Regions from separate parts of the Paenarthrobacter sp. AMU7 genome, predicted to be linked through region 2. Evidence: riboswitches for the same ligand, from Rfam matches in the RefSeq annotation. Region 2 holds a riboswitch; each other region holds the start of a gene.
The links. A riboswitch is a leader RNA that binds a small molecule or an ion and turns the genes downstream of it on or off. The one in region 2 is predicted to bind thiamine pyrophosphate.
Positions count from the first base shown of each region.

Region 1 (4,665 bases), 1.4 Mb from region 2:
CCTTGCCCGTGACGAACTGGTGCTCCGGCTCCTGGAACACCGTCCCGATCCGTGAAATCAGCTGGTCTGCTTTCCACTTGAACGGGTCAATACCTGCCCCTTTGGAAAGCTCGACGGCGGCACTCACTGTACCGTCCACCGGCGCTAAAAGGCCGGCCAACGTAAGCGCGAACGTGGACTTTCCAGCTCCGTTGGCTCCAGTGATGGTCAGTGCTTGGCCGGCCCTGACCTGCGCGGTGATTCCCGTTTGAACCGGGACGGGCGGGATGGTCTTGAAGCCCTTGCGCCGCGGCTTTTCCCGGGAAACTGCGAGGTCCTGGGCCGCGAGGAGCAGTGGGGCGGTGTGGGGTTGGCTGCGTCGTTGGCGGGTGGCCGGTACGTACCCCGGCACCCAAACGCCGGCAGCCATCAACAGGGTGCGGGCCTCGGACAGGACCTTGTCCGGTGGGCCGTCCAAAAGGACCCCGCCCGTTGCCTGGCCTGTTCCCGCCGCCGCCAGGGCGCCCGGCTGCAGGACCACGATCCTGTCCACCAAGTCCTTCCACACCGACACACGGTGCTCCACCACCACCAGCGTTGCGCCGGTCTTGTCCAGGCAACGCCGAACAGCATCCCGAACCTCCAGCACTCCGGCCGGATCCAGGTTGGCCGTGGGTTCGTCCAAGAGGATCAAGCCGGGACGCATCGCGAGAATCCCCGCCAGCGCAAGGCGCTGCTTCTGCCCCCCGGAGAGCGCCGCCGTCGGGTGGTCCAATGCCAATCCGCCGCCCGCGGCGGTACGCAACCCGACGTCGTCGAGCGCTTCATGGACGCGGGCCCAGATCTCCTCTCGCGGCACGGCAAGGTTCTCCGCACCGAAAGCGACGTCGTCACCAACCCGCGACAGGACCACCTGCGTCTCGGGGTCTTGCTGCATGAGACCGGCGCGGCCCCGCTGTTCCCGCGGAGCAACGCCGTCGATCAGCAGGGAACCTGACTCGTCCGAGTCGTCTTCCTCGTCACCCAGCACCCCCGCGAGGGCGTGCAGCAGTGTGGACTTGCCGGCGCCTGAAGGCCCCAGCAGCAACACCCGCTCGCCCGGTTCAATCCGGAGGTCAAGCCCATGTATGGCGGGAGCGGACCTGCCGGCATGCCGCCAACCCCAGCCCTCGGCGGAGATGGCGGCAGGCCTCACCGGGCTGCTGTTCTTGTTGCCGCTCTGCGTGGCGGGCATCAGCTGAAGACGGGCTCCGACGCGGCCTTGCGCGATGCGAAGGAGCTCAGGACGCCGGTTTTAGCCAAGCCGCGGGTGGCAACCCAGGACAGGGCGCCGGCGATGATGGCACCCGAGATGGTGGTGAAAGTGATGTACGCCAGTTTGTCCACTGCCTCGTAGGCGATGTTCCAGCCCCACGGGAGGAAGGAGTCGTTCAGGCCGCAGAAGAGGCCCGCACCGGCGCCGGCTAGGAGGGCCGTGGGCAGGTTGAACTTCTTGTACCGGAAAGCGGCGAAGATGAGCTCTGCGCCCAGACCCTGCAGGACACCGGAAATCAGGACGGTGGTGCCGTATTGGGAACCCATAATCAGCTCACCGGTGGCCGCGACAGCTTCGCAGAACAACGCTGCGCCCGGTTTGCGGATAATGAGCATTCCCAGGACTGCGGGGATCATCCAGCCGCCGGCGATCAGGCCGGTGAGCGGCGGATACGTCGCGTTCATGGGGATGGATACCAGCGCGGCGCCCTGGGACCAGGCCCAGAAGATCACGCCGCCTGCGATGGCGATCAATGCCGCCACAACGATGTCTACAACACGCCAGTTATAACTGGTCTTCTTCACGTTTACCGTGGTCATTTTCTGCCTCCTGAGGTTACAGGAGGGGAAAGTGCTCCCCGGATTTCCCATCGGCCTGCGCCGCCTGGATCCGGACACTCTGAGAAGCTCGACTCCCTTGCGCCGGTACTAACCGGATCAGGTTCGAGGGTCTGCGGCTGTCCGCACTCTCAGCGCCCTCGCGTCTCCTGCATCTCTGCAAGGTCCGACGGCGGCGCTCCCCTGTCGTTATCAAATCTGCCCTGATGGGCTGGTTCAGTTTACACCTGCCCGTGTTGTGGGCGACTGTCCGATGCCGGCCGGTGGTCACAATCGGGCGATCGGGGGGCCCGTGCGTGGGGTTGCGTGCGTTGCGGGGCCCGCTCTGCACCCCTCGCGCCGGTTTTGGCCTGTACACCCGGCCCCACAACGAGACCTGAGAGAATGATCCAGCAGACTCGACCGCGGCAAAGGGGCACTTTCATGACGGACCTACCCATTCAGGATCACCCTGCCGGCGAGGGCACCATATCCGAGCCCCGGCTTGCTGCCAGTGTCATCCTGCTCCGTGATGCCCCGGGCGGGATAGAGGCGTTCGTCCAGCACCGGGTCAGCACCATGGACTTCGCCGCCGGAATGGTGGTCTTCCCGGGCGGCCGGGTGGATGCTGCGGACGAGTCAGGCTGGGACTACCCAGCGGACCTGCTTCAACGCCACACTGCCGCCTGGCGTTCGAGTTCCATCGCCACCGGCGCCACCTCAACGCAGGCCGAAACCAACGCAGGGACGGTCCTCACCGCCGCAATCCGCGAAGTCCAGGAGGAGTCCGGGCTCAGCATCAGTGCCGCGGATCTCCGCCCTTGGGCCAACTGGATCACGCCTACGGACATGCCGAAGCGCTTTGACACCTACTTCTACGTTGCCAGGCCTTCCCCGGGAGCCGAGCCGCAGCATCAAACCACGGAGGCCTGGCAATCGTTGTGGATGCCAGTAGACGGAATCCTGGAAGCGGAAGCGGCCGGGACCCTGAAGCTGATGCCGCCCACCTATTACCTGCTCAAGGAAATCGCTGAGTTTGATTCCGTGGATGCTGCCTGGTCGGCAGAGCACCCCGTTGTTCCCGTGCTGGCCCCTGTTGGGTCCTTGGCAGCGTTCCTGAAAGAGCGCGAAAGCCGGCGCTGACTCTGGAGTCGGCCCACGGACGGCTAGGCTGGGGGCATGAACCTCTTCTTCAAGCTGATCGGTGCCGGAGTAAGCCTCGGAGCGGGCTTCGTAGGCACCAAACTCGTCAACAAAGGGTGGGAAAAGGCAACTGGCAACAAACCACCCCTCGGCAACGACGACATGGAAACGAGCTTGCGTTCAGCACTGACTTTTGCGCTGATCTCAGCCTTCGTCAGCACCTTGATTCAGGTGTTGGCCAGCCGTGGCACACAGCGTGCCATTGCACGTTTCGCTAAGTCGCACGACATCGTCTAGCCCGCAACCACAGACAGCAACGCGGGGTCGCTTTTGCCTCCACCTGATGGAATGAACCATTGGACGCAAGGCGACTCCGCGTTTGTGTGACCGGGACTTTTAGCGGTCGTTGCGGGGTTCTTGCCCCGCAGCCGCCCGTTGCACAACAGCCTCGAGTTCGTCCTTGGTGAGCATCTCGCGGTGGCCATGTTTGGTGCGGTAGGCGGAGCGACCCACCATATGGGCGGACACAGGTGCCGTCAACAACTGGAAAATCCATGCCACCAGCAGAACCGGCCAAACCCACCACGTTCGCATCTGCAGGCCAATAGCAGCAAGCATGAGGAACAGTCCCAGCACTTGGGGCTTGGTGGCTGCGTGCATGCGGCTCATGAGATCCGGGAATCGCAGCAAACCGATGGCGGCACCCAAGGACATCAAGGCTCCCACCACCAGGAAAACTGCGGTGACAGCATCGATCACGACATCCACGCCGGTGGCATCAGGACTCATTGTTCTGTTCCCTCCGTTCAGCCACGAAACGTGCAACGGTCACTGATCCGATGAATCCGATCACCGCGAGGGCTACCAGCAGCATCAGGTTGTTGAGGTGCCTGTTCATCGCCATGTCGATCGCCAGTGCAGCACCCAGGATGGCCAGCAAGACATCCGATGCCAGGACGCGGTCCAGCAGGGAAGGGCCGATCGCGATGCGGACAATCGCGCCCGCGGCAGCCAGGCTGAGGATCACCGCCGTGACCACAAGGATGATCTCCTTCATCGTGCTGCCCCTTCCATTCCCGGACGTACTTCAGCGTTGAGGGCTTCTACTTCTTCGCGCGTGCCCATGATCCGGATCAGCCGCGCTTCAATGATCTGGACTTCCTCGCGAATTTTGTCGATGTCCGCTTCTTCGTAGATATTGAGCGCGTGCAGGTAAAGCGTGGACGTCGACCGGTCCACCTCCACCACCAGCGAGCCCGGAATCAGCGAGATGACGTGCCCCGTGGCCGTCACCATCAGGTCAGAGTGGCTGCGCAAGGGAACGGCGACGACGGCGCTGCGCACCTTGGGTCCCTTGACCACGGCCAGGAACAACACCAGGAAGCTCGCTGCCACCACTTTGGCGAGGAACATCAGGGCGAAGGGAATGGCGCGCAGGATGTTGAACCTGCCGCTCAGTTCCACTGGTGGAAGGTAGAACAGCTTGGCTACCAGCACGGCTATCAGCGCACCGAACAGCAGGTTTCCGGGACTGAAGTCCCGCCACAATGCGCCCCAGACAATGACCAACCAAATGAGCAGCGGGAGTTCGGTGCGGAACGAAATGGGCTTACGGCTCATTTGGCATCACCCGTCTGTGTTTCCCCGGACGGCCCAAGCGGTGGCACCTCGACCGAGTCGCCCAGGACCGAG
Region 1 is NZ_CP165735.1:4,117,728-4,122,392, forward strand. It holds gene ABQM86_RS18915 (ABC transporter ATP-binding protein) at 1-1,213, opposite strand, end outside; gene ABQM86_RS18920 (ECF transporter S component) at 1,213-1,833, opposite strand; TPP riboswitch at 1,910-2,046, opposite strand; gene ABQM86_RS18925 (NUDIX domain-containing protein) at 2,275-2,973, shown strand; gene ABQM86_RS18930 (DUF4235 domain-containing protein) at 3,010-3,270, shown strand; gene mnhG (monovalent cation/H(+) antiporter subunit G) at 3,370-3,762, opposite strand; gene ABQM86_RS18940 (monovalent cation/H+ antiporter complex subunit F) at 3,752-4,030, opposite strand; gene ABQM86_RS18945 (Na+/H+ antiporter subunit E) at 4,027-4,593, opposite strand; gene ABQM86_RS18950 (Na+/H+ antiporter subunit D) at 4,590-4,665, opposite strand, start outside.
Region 1: linked by a shared signal. The riboswitch ahead of ABQM86_RS18920 (ECF transporter S component) and the one ahead of thiD (bifunctional hydroxymethylpyrimidine kinase/phosphomethylpyrimidine kinase) in region 2 are both predicted to bind thiamine pyrophosphate.

Region 2 (4,665 bases):
CTTCGTGACGGGTCCGGTCACCGAGGATGCCTCTCGGGTGCTGAGCCAGTTCCTGTGCAGTTCCGATTCGACCTCAAGGCACTGCTGTGACGCTTTGGCCCAGAACAGTTGCTCCTCCTCCGTGGGGGCAAGGGCGCCCGCACGCGCCAGGACCCTGGAATACCCGTTGAGGTAGAGGGCGTCCTGCGCGAGGTAGTAATTGAACGCAGCCTCCGGGAGGTCGCCCGATTGCAGGCCGTCAATAAAGCTGAGCTTGTAGATTGCCTCGAGCTCCGGAGCAGCTTCCTTCCACAGCGCCGCGGCAAATTGCCCCGGCCTCAGGACCTGATGGTGGTGGAAATGGTGGACCGGCCCGTTTCCCTGGCCTACGTCGAGGCTGTCCGAATGCAGCAGCGCCTGAAGCAACCACGGCTTGACTTCGCGCAGGGAAGCTTCCCAATCGCCGGTGCGGGCCTGGACCGTGGCCAGAGCCGACGACAACGAACAGCCCGTGCCGTGGCTGTTCTTCGTTTCCATGCGGGGTCCGGCTACCTCGATGACGTCCTGCCGCAGGAGGCCGCTGGTGTTAACCAGGGCATCCGGGCATTCCGCCCCTGCCAGGTGTCCGCCCTTCACCAGGACCGTGGTGCCGCACTCAGCAGCCAGTCGCTTGCCCTGGTTCAACGCCGAATCCCAGTCAGCAGCTTCAGGCTCCCCCAACAGCATGGCAAGCTCCGGGAGGTTCGGGGTAATAAGGTCCGCCAACGGCAGCAGAGCGCGCAGGGCCTGCTCGGCAGACCCTCGCAGGAGGCGGTCGCCGCTGGTGGCCACCATCACCGGGTCAAGGACCACGACGCCGGGACGCACCGACTCAAGCCAGCTGCGGACCTCATCGATCACCGCAGCGTCACCCAGCATGCCGATCTTGACGGCATCGATGGCGATGTCCGTGCTGATGGATTCCAACTGCTGTCGCAGGAACTCCACCGGAGGAACATGGACAGCACTGACGCCCAGCGTGTTTTGGGCCGTCAACGCGGTGATCGCCGACATGCCGTAGCCGCCCTGCGCCGCAATGCTCTTCAGGTCAGCCTGGATACCGGCACCGCCGGAGGGGTCCGAGCCCGCGATACTCAGTACCCGGGGCGTTTCCCGGCCGCAAACAGCCAGAGGGTACACAGAAGAATACGACGATGACGTCATGGGGACATCCCTTCGCCGGTGCTAACCGGACAGGTTCAACGGGTCTGGATCTCAGCCGGGCCCTATGCCCGGCACCCCGTGTCAATCCCCAGCGTAGCCGGGAAGCAGCACGGCCCGGGAACTGCACTCCGCAGAAGACCGGTTATGACCGCTGTGAGCAGACAGCAAAGGGCCCCGCAGTACCCGCCTGTGGCGGTTACTGCGGGGCCCTTGCGGATCGGGTCCTAGAGCTCCGAAGCGGGAACACCAACCCCAAGGATGATGGGTTCCTCGGACGCTGCCTTCTTGGCAGGCTCCGCCGGTGCTTTGGCCTGGTGTGCAGTTCCACGCGCTGCGGTAGCAGTTACCTCGTGGTGCTCAACGCTGGTCTCGTTGGCTGCACCCTGGGCGCGGCTCGCACTGCGGTTGCGGCGCCCCCGGCGGGACTTCGACGCCGAAGCAGCTTCAGGGTCCTCGTCCACGGGCCCCGCCACGGCGGCTGCAGGTGCAGCGGCTGCCTTGGAAGGAACCACGGTTTCGGGCTTCGCCTCGGGTGCTGCGCCAAGGTGGGAGAACGCTTCGGCCAGGAGATCCAGGCTCATGGCAGGCTTGGCGGCAGGCGGTTCCTCGTGGTGTTCCCCGAAAGGCAAGGCCACTTCTTCGCCGCCGAATCGCAGAACCGGTGTGGACCGTGTGTCACGCACCGATGCTTCCCGGTCTGATTCGGGGTCGGCGTGCTCTCCGGCCTCCGGCTGTGATGCGGCAGGCGCCTGGTGCTGGCCGGCCGCCCGTGCCTGCTCTTCTGCACGGTGAACTTCGTCATCGTGGAGGTGGGCAGCGTGGGCGGCAGCAGCGATCGTCGCCAGCGCAGCGCGGGTTGCCTCTGCCTTGGCCTGCTTGGCAGGATCCTGCGGCTCGGAAGCCGCGGGAGGTGCGGCAGGGGCGGAAGCAGTGCTGTGGACCTGCGCGGGAGCCTCGGCGACAGCCTGTCCCCCGCCCTTGCCACGGCGGCGCTTGCGTTCTGTTCGGGCTGTGGGTTGTTGCGCCTCAGTGTGGGGGCGGTGGTGCTCGGCAGCCACAACGTTGGCGCGACGGTGCTCCACCGGTTCATCGTGGGTGACCACGCCGCGGCCTGCACAGTGCTCGCACTGCTCACCGAAGACCTCAAGGAGGCCGGTACCCATGCGCTTGCGGGTCATCTGGACAAGGCCCAGTGACGTCACTTCAGCCACTTGGTGCTTGGTGCGGTCGCGGCCAAGGCACTCAACCATACGGCGGAGGACGAGGTCGCGGTTGGACTCAAGGACCATGTCGATGAAGTCGATGACAATGATGCCGCCGATGTCACGCAGGCGAAGCTGGCGAACTACTTCCTCAGCAGCTTCGAGGTTGTTCTTGGTGACGGTTTCTTCAAGGTTTCCACCGCTGCCGGTGAACTTACCGGTGTTGACGTCCACCACGGTCATGGCTTCGGTGCGGTCGATGACCAGCGAACCACCGGATGGGAGGAAGACCTTGCGTTCCAGTGCCTTGTGGATCTGCTCGTCAATGCGCCAGGCACCGAAGATGTCCTGGTCCTTGGTCCACTTCTCGAGGCGGCCCACAAGGTCGGGGGCAACGTAGGTTACGTAAGCCTCAATGGTGTCCCAGGCGTCGTCGCCGGAAACGATCAGTTTGGAGAAGTCTTCATTGAAGACGTCACGGACCACCTTGATGGTCAGATCGGGTTCGCCGTAGAGCAGTTCCGGTGCCAGGACCTTGGTGGAGGAGGCCTGGCCTTCGATGCCTTCCCACTGGGCGCGCAGGCGGTTGATGTCATGCGTCAGTTCTTCTTCCGACGCACCTTCAGCAGCCGTGCGGACAATGACGCCGGCGTTTTCCGGCAAACGGTCCTTCAGGATGCGCTTGAGGCGGTTGCGTTCGACGTCGGGCAGCTTGCGTGAAATGCCGGTCATGGAACCACCGGGCACGTACACCAGGTAGCGGCCGGGCAGGGAGATCTGGCTTGTCAGGCGGGCACCCTTGTGGCCTACAGGGTCCTTGGTGACCTGGACCAGAACGGAATCGCCGGACTTCAGCGCATTCTCGATCCGGCGCGGCTGGCCCTCGAGGTTGACCGCGTCCCAGTTCACTTCACCGGCGTACAACACGGCGTTGCGGCCGCGTCCGATATCCACGAAGGCAGCTTCCATGGACGGCAGGACGTTCTGGACCTTGCCCAGGTAAACGTTGCCGATCAGGGAGTCCTGCTGGGTCTTGGAGACAAAATGCTCGGCAAGCACGCCATCTTCCAGGACGCCGATCTGAATTCTGTCGTCGCGCTGGCGGACAATCATCTGGCGGTCCACTGATTCGCGGCGGGCCAGGAATTCGGCCTCGGTGATGACCTGGCGGCGGCGTCCGGTCTCGCGGGATTCACGGCGGCGCTGCTTCTTGGCCTCAAGCCTGGTGGAGCCCTTGACGCTGGTCACGCGATTCGAGGGAGCAGTTTCCGTGATGGGGCGGGGAGCGCGGACGCGGGTGACTGTGTTGGGCGGATCGTCGTCCGAGCCGCCGGTCAGTTCAAGGTCCTGGTCGCCACGGCGGCGACGACGACGGCGACGCGAGGTCACCCCTTCGTCGGAGGCTTCAGCAGCGGGAGTTTCCTCATCGTCAGACTCGGCGCCCTCTCCGGCTTCACTTTCTTCGCGTTCGGTCCCGCGGCGGCCACGGCGGCCACGGCTACGGCGGCGGCGACGACTGCCGGCATCTTCCAGCTCATCCTCGGCACCGGCTTCAGCTTCTTCCCCAGAATCCTCTTCCTTCTCCTCCACCGCGACAACGCGGGGAACAGTGGTGAGGTCCGGAGCCTGGAAGATCATGGACGTGATGGACACGGGCTCCAGGAAGAGCGAAGCAGAGCCTGCAGCGGCGGCTTCCTCCTCTTCGGGGGTTGCCTCAACAGGAGCCGCATCAACGGTATCTGCTTGAGCAGCAGGCGACGCCTGCGGGGAGGCGGCGTCCGGCGTCGTGGTTTCAACAGTGGTTTCCGCAGCAACAGGTGCTTCGTCGGCGGCAGGCGCCTCCGCTTCAACCTTGGGCTTGGCAGTACGACGACGGCGGACCGGCTTTTCGGGGGCAGGCACGGCGACGGCTTCGGGCTGGGTCTCTACAGCGGCTTCCGGCGCGGCAGCGACGTCCTCACCCAAACCGGGCAGTGGCTCAGCGGGTTCTGCTTTCTTGCGTGAGCGGGTACGTCGTACCGGCGCAACGGGGGCCTCCGTTGCCTCAGGGGCCTCCGTCGATTCAACGACAGGCGCTGCTGCGGCCTGTGCCTCGGCGTCAGCTGCAACTTTGGGCGCAGCCTTGCGCCGGGTCCGGGTGGCTTTCTTTGGCGCTTCCGCAGTTTCCGCGGGAGCTGCCTCATCATTAACGGCTACAACCTGGTCATTATCCATATGTGGCAACACTCCTGCCCCAGCGACACCGCCACATCCGGCGCCCAGTGGGGCAAATATTGTCAAA
Region 2 is NZ_CP165735.1:2,677,948-2,682,612, forward strand. It holds gene thiD (bifunctional hydroxymethylpyrimidine kinase/phosphomethylpyrimidine kinase) at 1-1,182, opposite strand, end outside; TPP riboswitch at 1,173-1,271, opposite strand; gene ABQM86_RS12310 (Rne/Rng family ribonuclease) at 1,407-4,598, opposite strand.

Region 3 (4,665 bases), 430 kb from region 2:
TGGCCAGTGATCTGATCTATCGTTTAGCTTGGCGCGGAATCAGTCGATTCCCCAAAGAGTCCTAGGCTACAAATAGAGGACTGACTTAATACTTGATTGGCTTGGAGGCCTTGCTGTGGAAGTAAAGATCGGCATTCAGAACGTTGGCCGTGAAATCGTGCTCGAATCCGCTTTGGATGCGGACGCGGTGGCCAAGATCGTGGCAGAGGCCGTGTCCAAGGGCTCGGAATTGCGCCTGACCGATGAAAAGGGCCGCCAGATCATTGTTCCCGGCAGCGTCCTGGGCTACGTGGAGATCGGCGCAGAGGAAGTCCGCCGCGTCGGCTTCGGTGCCCTCTAGGCCCTCCACATAACGCAGTCCGCAAAGGAGTCTTCATGCTTTCACTCGTCGTGGTGGTTCTGGCCACCATAGCCACCGGTTTCATCGTGTGGGCCAACGACAAGAGGCACGGCAAGTACGGCATCGCTTTGCCGGCCGGTGTTTCGGTGGCTGTGGGCACCCTGGGCTGGATTGCGTTCATCAGTGCCGGCCTGGGCTACCAGCCCGGGGCAACCTGGATTCCCTGGGTCTTGCCGATCGTCCTGGGAACTGCCGCCGCCGCAGCGGTGGTGGTCTTCCTGGGCCGAACCCGCACCCGGCACGATACTGCGGCGCTCACCAAGGCGCTCAAGCTCTAGCAGCAACAAGAACACACGACAGTGACCGCCGCCCTCGGGCGGCGGTCACTGTCGTTTAACGCCTTGTCGCAATGGTTCGGGGTCAGCTGGTTCAGGGTTCCGGATACCGCTCCGGCTGGGCGATTGCACCCAGCGCCGCTGCGGCTTCACTCACGGAAGCAGCAGCGGTGATGTCGCGTTGGGTGACTTCTCCGCCTGCGTCGTGGGACAGGTACCGCAGGTGGACCTTGTTGTAGCGCCATTCCAGATCCGGATGGTGGTTTTGGTGTTCGGCGATCTGTCCGATCGCTGCAATGAGGGCCAGCGCTTCGGCCGCCGTCGGAGTTTTATAGACGGTTACCAGGCCGCCCTGGTACTTCCAGTCGCGTAGCTCCCGGAGGGCATCGTCGACATCCGCCTGGGTCAGATGGTCATGGTTCCCTGCCACTGCTGCTCCTTCTCCCGAAGACCCGGCGGACACTTAGAGGAACTCTGCCCGGCCCTCCATGGCCGACGACGCCAAAGCGTGCTCACGCCGCGGAATCCGTCCTGCCTGCTTGGCCAGCCTACCGGCGATCACGGCGTGCTTGAAGGCCTCACCCATTTGCACCGGGTTCTGCGCCCGGGTGACAGCGGTGGCCAGAAGCACGGCGTCGCAGCCCAATTCCATGGCGAGGGCAGCATCGGAGGCGGTTCCTATTCCGGCATCGAGCACCACGGGTACTGAGGCCCGGGACACGATGAGTTCAATGTTGTGCGGGTTCAGGATCCCCAGACCGGTTCCGATCGGCGAGCCCAGGGGCATCACTGCGGTGGCACCCAGGTTTTCGAGGCGCAGTGCCAGGACGGGATCATCGTTGGTATAGGCGAAGACCTTGAATCCACGGTTCACCAGCTGTTCCGTTGCCTCGACGAGTTCCACTGCGTCTGGAAGGAGCGTGTGTTCATCGGCGATGACTTCCAGCTTCACCCAGTCGGTTTCCAGTGCCTCGCGTGCCAGTTCAGCGGTCATCACGGCGTCTCTGGCAGTAAAGCAACCGGCGGTGTTGGGCAGCACCCGGATTCCGTGGTCCACCAGGAGTTGGAAGAGGGATCCTGTTTCAGCGGGTGAGTAGCGCCTCATGGCTACTGTGGTGAGCTCTGTCCCGGACGCCAGGAGCGCAGCGCCCAGACCGTCCAGGCTCGGGGCACCTCCCGTCCCCATGATCAGGCGGGATCCGAAGTGGACGCCGTCGATCACCAGGGCGTCAGTAATGACCTCTGTGTTTGCTGTCGTCATGAAGTCAGCCTCCTTGGACTGCGGTAACAAGTTCGAGTTCATCCCCGTCGGCGAGCGCCGTTGCGGACCATTGGCTGCGTGGCACCACCTCGGAATTGCGGGCGACGGCGACGCCCAGCTTGCCACCGTCGGCTGCCTGTCCGCGGTGGTCCAGAGCGCGGCCGGTGACGGCCGTGACCAGGGTGCTGACTGAAGCATCCTCCGGCACGGCGTGATCGGATCCGTTGAGTTTGATGTTCATGTTGTTTCCTTGCTGGGAGCGTGTGCCGGCGTAAGCGCCAGCGCTGTGGATGAAGTGGCCGCGAAGCGGTCCGGGGAAAATGATGCCCACCGGGGGTCCGACGTGCCGTTGATCAGCCCGCCCACGATCCGTGCGGCCGCGGGCGTCAGGAGGACACCATGCCGGAAGAATCCTGTGGCGATCACCAGACCATCAACATCCCCCCGGGGGCCAACGACCCGTCCAAGCAGCGGTGCGTTGTCCGGAGTGCCGGGGCGGGCCCGGGCCGTTGCTTCGAGCAGCTCAAGTTCCGCCACTGCGGGGACCAGGGCCTGGGCGTCCCGCAATAACTGGTAGACGCCCCCGGCTGAGACCGCGTTGGACGCTGCCGACAGTCCGTCCTCGCGCTGGGTGGCCCCGATGACTACAGTGCCGTCGTCCCGGGGCACGATGTAGACGGGCACTCCACGGACCATCCCACGGACGGTGGAGGTGAGCAGGGGCCGGAGGTGTTCAGGCACCCGAAGCCTGAGGATGTCGCCATATACCGGCCGCAGGGGAAGGCTGAGCCCGTCGGGGAGCCCTTCCAGGTCTGCCGCACCCAGTCCGTTGGCGACCACCGTTTCGGTGGAGTGGACAGCGGCGCCGGACTCGAGTTCCACTCCTGAGACCCGCCCTCCGTCCCAGAGCAAGCGGCGCGCCGTGGAAGTCATGGCAAACCCATCGTCGGCGCCCGAAACCCACGTGTAGTCGCTGGCCGCGTGGCGTGCCAGTCCCGAGAGCAGGCATGCCGCCAGCTTGCGGGGATCGACCTGATGGTCGGCGGGAACGTCGAAGGCACTGGAAATTTGGGGGCTGAGGAGGGGTTCGCGATCCCGGGCGTCGCGCAGGGACAACGGCTCGACCCCCAGGCCCGCAGCAAGCTGTACCGCACGGAGGTCTGCCAGTGCCCTGCGGTCCGCGGCATCGGCACCCACGGCAAGTGTCGGCGTCGTGCGGTATCCGGTGTCTTCCCCTCCGCGGGGCAGGCTTGCCGCGAAAGACGGCCACAGCCGGGACGATTCGAGCATCAACTCCAGGAGATCTTCCTCCTGGTAGTGAAATTCGCTCACGGGGGCAAGCATTCCGGCGGCAGCAAACGTAGCCCCCGAAGCCGGTGCGGGGTCGATCACCACCACGGAGCGGCCAAGTCGCCGCGCTTCGCGGGCGATGCCCAGCCCGATGACGCCGCCGCCAATGACGGCCACGTCGGCCTGGAGCGGGGTTTGGCGGGGAACTGCCATTGCGCGTTTCCTTCCCTACGCCGGTACTAGCCGGATCAGGTCAAGCGGTCGGCTCTTAAGCCCTCTCAGCCGGACAGTCATATGACGAACGTCGCGGCTCCCGCAGTACGTGCCCAGTTTAGAGGAACTACTCTGGGTTCCATGACCCAGACTGATGCCCTCGCCACCGCCCGCTTGTATCTGTGCACCGATGCGCGGAAACGGCAAGGCGATTTTGAAGACTTTGTGGACGCCGCGTTCGAGGGCGGCGTGGACATCATCCAGCTGCGCGACAAGACCCTCGAAGCTGCCGAGGAATTGGAGTTGCTGGCGGTCCTGCAGGGAGTTGCGCAACGTCATGGACGGCTGTGGGCTGTCAACGATCGAGCCGACGTTGCCAGTGTTTCCGGGGCTCCGGTGTTCCACATCGGGCAAAAGGACCTCCCGTTGAAGGTGGCCCGGACATTGCTTCCGGAGTCCGTCACGATCGGTCTTTCCACCCACTCCCCCGAGCAGGTGAATGCCGCCATCGCGGCATCACCGGGACAGGGGGGCCTGGACTATTTCTGTGTAGGACCCGTCTGGGCGACACCCACCAAACCCGGCCGCGAAGCCGTGGGACTGGACCTGGTCACATATGCCGCAGAAGCGAGCAAGCGTGCAGTCGAGACCACCGACGGCGCCGTGAACCTGCCATGGTTCGCCATCGGAGGGATCGATCTCAGCAACGTAGAGCAGGTGCGGGCCGCAGGAGCCACCCGGATCGTCGTGGTCCGCGCCATCACCGAGGCTTCGGATCCGACGACGGCAGCCAAGTCGCTGCTGGAGGCGCTGGACGCAGCCTGAGCCTGGCCGTTGGAGCCTTTCAGGCATAAGCCCGGTCATACCGCTAGGCAGTGAGGCCCAGCGCCGTCATCCGGCGGGCATGACGCCCGGCGAGCTCGCCTGTCAGTCTTTTAATTGCGGCGCGGGCATCGCCACCACTTTTTAGTGCCGGCCCCAACTGTGGGTGCTCAGTCCCTACCCTCTGCGCCTGTGTCAGCGCTTCCCCCACCAGCCGGCGGCCCCACAACGCCAGCCGTGAGGCCAGTCGTGGGTCATCGGCCAAGGCCCGCCGCAGCAGGACACGAAGTACCTCGGTTGCCTGGTCGGGGGAGGCAACCCGGTCCACGAACTGCTGCGTTGTTCCATCGAGGAAAGTGGCGACAGCCCGGTAGAAGTCCGAGGAAACGGTGTCGATGACGTAA
Region 3 is NZ_CP165735.1:3,110,557-3,115,221, forward strand. It holds gene ABQM86_RS14255 (TetR/AcrR family transcriptional regulator) at 1-65, shown strand, start outside; gene ABQM86_RS14260 (DUF3107 domain-containing protein) at 116-340, shown strand; gene ABQM86_RS14265 (hypothetical protein) at 376-678, shown strand; gene ABQM86_RS14270 (4a-hydroxytetrahydrobiopterin dehydratase) at 770-1,105, opposite strand; gene ABQM86_RS14275 (thiazole synthase) at 1,139-1,936, opposite strand; gene thiS (sulfur carrier protein ThiS) at 1,941-2,177, opposite strand; gene thiO (glycine oxidase ThiO) at 2,174-3,439, opposite strand; TPP riboswitch at 3,435-3,553, opposite strand; gene thiE (thiamine phosphate synthase) at 3,581-4,264, shown strand; gene ABQM86_RS14295 (ferritin-like fold-containing protein) at 4,308-4,665, opposite strand, start outside.
Region 3: linked by a shared signal. The riboswitch ahead of thiO (glycine oxidase ThiO) and the one ahead of thiD (bifunctional hydroxymethylpyrimidine kinase/phosphomethylpyrimidine kinase) in region 2 are both predicted to bind thiamine pyrophosphate.